Regions from separate parts of the Paenibacillus sp. P5_B5 genome, predicted to be linked through region 2. Evidence: predicted binding sites of a transcription regulator. Region 2 holds the regulator's gene; each other region holds the start of a gene.

Region 1 (2,277 bases), on a different contig from region 2:
AGATCATGTTAACCACCAAACGAAACGGTAATTTTATTAAAATGCTCATATTAGCACTATCTATTAGCCTCTTGCTTGCAGGCTGTGGTAAGTCCTCAACTGATGCCAAGAATACACAAGATGCTACGCCAACTTCAGAAGAAACGCGTACCATCACCCATGCAATGGGAACAACAGATATCAAAGGAACTCCGAAACGAGTTGTTATTCTTACAAATGAAGGAACTGAAGCACTACTCTCTCTTGGAATTAAGCCCGTTGGAGCTGTTAAATCCTTTACAGGTGACCCTTGGTATGATCACATTAAAGCCGATATGGAAGGTGTAACAGTTCTTGGAGAAGAATCTCAGCCTAACATAGAATTAATTGCAAGTCTTAAGCCAGATCTGATTATCGGTAATAAAATGCGCCAGGAGAAAGTATATGAGCAGCTAAAAGCAATCGCCCCTACTGTATTCTCCGAAACACTTAGAGGTGAGTGGAAAGGGAACTTCGCTCTCTATGCTGAGGCGTTAAATAAGAAAGCAGAAGGCGAGAAAGTTATTGCTGCTTTTGACCAAAAGGTTGAAGATTTCAAAGTTAAAGCAGGAGATAAACTGAATCAGAAAGTATCGGTTGTCCGTTTTATGGGTGGCAAAACAAGAATCTACCTATCCGATACGTTTACTGGGATCATCTTTAAGCAGATCGGGATTGCTCGCCCAGAAACAAACTATAAGGATACATTCGTAGAAGAGATTTCGAAGGAACGTATTCCTGAAGTTGATGCAGATATGTTGCTATACTTCACCTATGAGACTGGGGATGACAAAGGCAATAAGCAAGCTGAAGAATTCATGAAAGATCCACTCTGGCAGAATCTAAATGTCGTGAAGAATGGCAAAGCATTTAAAGTCGATGATGCCATTTTCAATACGGCTGGTGGCGTTCGTGCTGCGAATCTAATGGTTGATGAGCTTTATAATATTTATCAAGTACAAAAATAATTCGTTATATCATAAAACCCATCCAGCAAACTAAATTGCTGGATGGGTTTTATTTTTATTTATACGAGAGCTTAAAACATATAGTCACATAAAGCTCTCTAATCGTGTGAGTATAATCACAAGTTTAGCTCAGATTAAGCTATAAAATTGTTTTAAGGATTTAATTTCTTTAAGGGGGACTATACATGAATAAAACAACTCATCAAACACTTGTTGCAGATATTGTTACAGCTATTCCACAAACAGCCGACTTGTTCCGAAAGCTGCGGATTGATTATTGCTGTGGCGGAAAAATCAGCTTGGAAGAAGCCGCTAAAGAGCGGAATTTAGACCTAGAGCAGGTTCTCGCAGATGTATTGAAGATCGAACAACACCAAGCTGCTCATGCATCAAGCAAGCCCCAATCACTTGATGAGGCTACGCTTATTGAACATATTCAGAAGAAGCACCATGCTTTTTTGCGTGAAGAACTACCGCAGTTGACACCATATGTAACGAAGGTCGCTCGCGTGCATGGCGATCATCATCCGCACTTACTGCGTGTACAGGAATTGTTCACAGCTTTAAAGAAAGAACTGCTCGAGCATACATTGGAAGAGGATCAAGTCGTATTTCCATTGGTGCTTCAATATACAAGCAATCCTGTGCAAGAAACGAGGGATCAGCTTATGCCATATCTACTCAATCTGGAAGAAGAGCATGACTCCGCAGGCAATCTGCTGAAGGAGCTGCGCGACATTACACACGATTATGAACCACCTGTAGACGCCTGTGGCACATACCGTCTTGTTTATCAACGCTTATCTTTGCTTGAGCAAGATACGTTTGAACATATCCATCTGGAGAATAACGTACTGTTCGACCAAGTGAGAGCTACTTTCCCAGCCTGATACTTGGATATATCCTTTCCTAAGAAGCCTACCTCTGCAATGTCCGCCTTCAACCCCTTTTCTAAGACCTGGGTTGAAGGCGGACATTCTTTGCTTTTAATTGTGTGCAATTTCGAATTCCTAATTTTTCTGCTACCACTTACGGTAAGGTCTTGTAGTTCCGGTTGCGGAAAAATAAGGCTATTGTACCTGGTCCGGCATGTGCACCAATGACACAACCGATACTATTGATCATAAAGTTCTTCAGACCATATTTTTCAACCAGTATAGATTTGAGTGTTTCTGCCGTTTCAAGATCATCACCATGTGAAATACCGATAAGCTGCTCTTTATCTTCTATATTACCACGCTCACTCAGTAACTCTGCGAGGCGGCTAATGGATTTTTTGCGACCACGTACC
Region 2 (2,277 bases):
TTATTGCGATTTTATTGCTATCCCCAATTATTGCCTTTACTGCAGGCTTTATTATGATGACAATTATCAAGTATTTGGTACTTTGGAAAGGAAATTCTTCCCGAACTAAGCTTAATCGGGTATTTCGTTTTTTCCAAATTATATCTGCTGGACTACTATCGTTCTCGCACGGGGGTAATGATGCTCAGAAAGCAATGGGTATCATCGTCTTTGCACTAGTAGCAGGCGGATTCCAAACCGATCTTGAAGTGCCACTTTGGGTTAAAATTCTAGCTGCCACAGCAATCGGTCTAGGAACTTCAATTGGTGGTTGGAAAATTATCAAAACAGTTTCATCCAAAATCATCAAAATTGAACCAATCAATGGCTTTGCTTCAGATTTAACATCGTTTGTTGTTATCCAAACGTCAACATTCTTGAATATGCCATTATCAACAACTCATGTCATCACATCTGCCATCATTGGTACAGGTAGTGTTATTCGTTTCCATGAGGTGAAATGGGCTACTGTTATTCGAATGATCATCACATGGCTAATCACAATCCCTATTTCAATGGTACTGGGTTACCTACTATACAAAGTCATGTTCGGATGGGTATTATAAATTACAACCTTTAGAAGACGACCTAATGGACGTCTTTTTTTGTTGATTCATTTACTTTCTAATTAACAAAAAAGGTAGCAACTTCAAATAATGAAGATGCTACCTTATTCATTTTATGTGCTTATTCTAAATAATAAGCTAAGCTTTGGAGATCTGTTGTAAAGTCAGCATGATGAACGCGGATGTTATTAGGAACCTTAATTATTACAGGAGCAAAATTCAGTATAGCTTCTACTCCCGCTTCAACAAACTGTGTAGCCACTTGTTGTGCAGACACGGAAGGAACCGTAATAATACCAATACGAATTTGAAGTAATTTAATCGTTTCCTCGATCTGCTCCATTGGTTGTACAATTAAATTGTTAACCACTTTGCCATGCTGCTCAGGATTAGAATCGAATACAGCAACTATTTTCATCGAATCCTTAAGATACGTATTGTAGTTACATAATGCACGACCTAAGTTACCAGCACCTACAAGTGCAACAGATAATGTCTTGTCCAGCTTCAGAATTTGACGTATTTTTTCAATTAAGAAAAGCACATCATATCCAATTCCTTTTTTGCCAAATTCCCCAAAATAAGCTAAATCTTTGCGAATTTGTGCTGGGTTTAAATTAAGCTTTTGTCCTAAATCCTGTGATGAAACCGTAAGCACATTATTAGTAGCTAACTCACTCAAGAACCGTAAATAAATTGGCAGTCTGCGAACAACTGCATCAGATATTTTCATCGATTTCAAGAAGATTCTCTCCCATCCATTGTTGGATACTAGGTACAATTTGGGAGGTATACATAGATTCGATCTTCGGACCTGGTAGTGAATAAAGAAAATTTCTCCCATAACGTGTCTCAATAACTCTTGTATCATAAATAATTACGACACCTTTATCTCGGGACGAGCGAATAAGCCGGCCAAAGCCCTGCTTAAACCGAATTACAGCTTGCGGTACGGAAAATTTCATAAATGCATTTTTATTTTGTTTCTTGAGGTTCTCGCATTTAGCTTCCACTAACGGATGACTTGGCGGTTGAAATGGAAGTCTTACAATTGCCAAACATGTAAGCGCATTACCGGGAATGTCGACTCCCTCCCAGAAAGAACTAGTTCCAAGTAATACACTTGACTTACCTTCTTGAAATAAACGAGTTAATTTACTGCGATTTCCACTATCCACCCCTTGGCCAAGCACTCCAATACCATGAGGTTTAAGTCGTTCCCTCAATTCTCCATGAACTTGTCGCAACATTTTGTTTGATGTAAATAATACTAGTAAACGCCCCCTTGTGGCAAGTGCAACTTCATAAAGTGATCCAATTAGTTTATCAATAAACAGAACATCTCCGGACGAACCTTTAATTCCAGGGAAGTCTCTAGGAACACATACAAGCGCTTGCTCACGATATTTAAAGGGGGAAGGAAGCATAACCGTACGCAGCTTATCTTCATCATTCTCTTCGTTAAATCCTAGCTGTGAAGCTGTGTATTGAAACGATTTATCTACCGAGAGAGTTGCTGATGTCATAACAACGCTTGCTTTTTTATCAAAAACATATTCCTGCATGAGCTTACTAACATCAATAGGCACACAACTTAGAAGGATGGAGCTCTTCTTATTATTCAAGCCTCCTTCTATCCAATATACAAAACTATTGTCCTTCATTTCCATGA
Region 3 (2,277 bases), on a different contig from region 2:
GACAAGAAGACAACCTGCCAGGAAACTTTGAGTATATTAATCATGATGACTTACCTCCCTAACCTATAAAAGTATAAGGAATCTGTTATCATAGGTAAAATACATATAAAGAATCATTGCCATTCATTTTATCTATACAAAGGAGTGATTAAGAGGATGGATATCCGTCATTTACAGTACTTTCTAGAGGTCGCTCGCTGGAAAAGCTTTACGAAAGCGGGAGAGGAACTTCATATAACACAGCCTACTATCAGTAAAATGATTAAGAATATAGAAGAGGAATTAGGCGTCGAGTTATTTGATCGCTCAGGTAGACGAGTGGAGCTGACGGATGCAGGAGAGGTTATATTGGCGCAAGCGAAGCACATTGTAACAGCATTCGAGAATCTATCTTCGGAGCTTGATGTCCTTAGAAGTTTGAAGAAAGGACATATTCGGATTGGACTACCACCAATGGCTGGTTCGAGCTTCTTTCCGCAGGTGATTGGTCAGTTTCACGAGCAGTATCCTGAAATCACAGTAGAGCTAGTAGAAGTAGGGGCAAAGAAAGTTGAAGCGGATGTAGAAAGTGGTGCGCTTGATATTGGCGTTGGTCTATTACCGACGAAGGCAGATATTTATCATTCTATTACCATAGTCAAAGGGAGACTTATGGTGCTTGTCCATCCCACGCATCCGCTTGCTAACAGGAGTGAAGTGAGGTTAGCTGAGCTATCACAAGAACTGTTCGTTCTATTTCGCGAGGATTTTGCCCTTCATGACCGTATTCCGGCTGAATGTATGCGTGCGGGGTTCCAGCCACATGTAGTGTGCGAGAGCTCGCAGTGGGATTTTATTCGCGAAATGGTCGCAGCAAATCTAGGTATTGCCCTATTGCCAGAGACGATATGCCAGGGATTTGATCCCACACGTGTATGCTTCATTCCCCTCGTAGAGCCGGAGATTCCATGGCATTTAGCCATTATTTGGCGTAAAGACCGCTATGTTTCATTTGCTACACAGGAATGGATAAAATTTACTCGTAAATTACTTACCCCTTAAACTGAGGTTCCATTAAATTAGAACTCTTCTCAAATTAGACTTATTTTTTCTACCTTTTTGTGACGTTTAAGCGAACGGTCTGTATTTATTGATTTCTTTCGTGTATATTGTGATAATAATCACATGTTTATAGATGAAAATCTGACATTATATCTCAAGGGTATTAATAATGACTATTATTAATTCTATTTTTTGTAACCTCTGAGAATGGCAGATTCATACTATTAGAGAAAGAAGGAATGTGAAATGTTGGATGTAGTTTTCCTGTCTAGACTTCAATTTGCTTCAACGACTATTTTCCACTTTATTTTTGTTCCATTGTCGATTGGTTTAGCTCTACTAATTGCTATCATGGAAACGATGTATGTCGTTAAAGGCGACGAGAAGTACAAGAAAATGGCAAAGTTCTGGGGACATTTTTTCCTCATTAACTTCGCAGTCGGTATTGTTACTGGTATTTTACAAGAATTCCAATTCGGAATGAACTGGTCAGATTACTCACGCTTTGTTGGGGATGTGTTCGGTGCTCCGTTAGCTATTGAAGCTTTACTAGCATTCTTTATGGAATCTACCTTTATTGGTTTATGGATATTCGGTTGGGATAAGTTATCCAAAAAGGTTCACTTAGCCTGTATATGGCTCGTTGCCTTTGGTACAACAATCTCGGCATTCTGGATTCTAGCAGCGAATTCCTTTATGCAAAGACCTGTTGGAATGGAGATTGTTGATGGAAGAGCACAAATGAATGATGTTTTCGCGCTCTTGGGTAATGGACAGCTGTGGGTGGAATTCCCACATACGGTACTAGGCGCATTTGCTACTGGTGCTTTCCTGATTGCAGGAATAAGCGCGTTCAAGTTGCTTAAGAAACAAGATATAGCTTTCTTCAAAAAATCATTCTCAATCGCGATTATTGTTGCGTTAATTGCTTCTTCTGGTACAGCACTTTACGGTCATCAGCAAGCACAATACTTAATGCACACACAACCTATGAAAATGGCAGCAAGTGAAGCTCTGTGGGATACAAGCGCCGACCCTGCGCCTTGGACTGTGTTTGCTGTCATTGATACAGAAAAGAAAGACAATTCCGCAGAGATCAAAATTCCTTACATGCTGAGCTTCTTGTCCTACAGTAAATTCTCAGGTTCAGTTCCCGGGATGAATGAGCTTCAAGCACAGTATGAGCAACAATACGGGCCAGGAAATTACATTCCGCCTGTCAAAACAACCTTCTGG

The links. The regulator Rex, encoded in region 2, represses fermentation and respiration genes when NADH is low (regulators of the CRP and FNR family bind a similar motif). The targets are predictions, from matches to a motif close to TTGTGAAATATTTCACAA.
Region 1: the regulator Rex is predicted to act here: its motif matches at 1,091-1,108, upstream of ric (iron-sulfur cluster repair di-iron protein).
Region 3: the regulator Rex is predicted to act here: its motif matches at 1,149-1,166, upstream of AC1DOK_RS04380 (cytochrome ubiquinol oxidase subunit I).

Annotation. Positions count from the first base shown of each region.
Region 1 is NZ_JBFULK010000002.1:233,245-235,521, reverse strand. It holds gene AC1DOK_RS03735 (ABC transporter substrate-binding protein) at 6-986, shown strand; gene ric (iron-sulfur cluster repair di-iron protein) at 1,172-1,876, shown strand; gene AC1DOK_RS03725 (DegV family protein) at 2,016-2,277, opposite strand, start outside.
Region 2 is NZ_JBFULK010000001.1:333,990-336,266, reverse strand. It holds gene AC1DOK_RS01740 (inorganic phosphate transporter) at 1-605, shown strand, start outside; gene AC1DOK_RS01735 (redox-sensing transcriptional repressor Rex) at 727-1,347, opposite strand; gene dinG (ATP-dependent DNA helicase DinG) at 1,325-2,277, opposite strand, start outside.
Region 3 is NZ_JBFULK010000002.1:366,694-368,970, forward strand. It holds gene AC1DOK_RS04370 (CidA/LrgA family protein) at 1-44, opposite strand, end outside; gene cidR (cidABC operon transcriptional activator CidR) at 157-1,041, shown strand; gene AC1DOK_RS04380 (cytochrome ubiquinol oxidase subunit I) at 1,291-2,277, shown strand, end outside.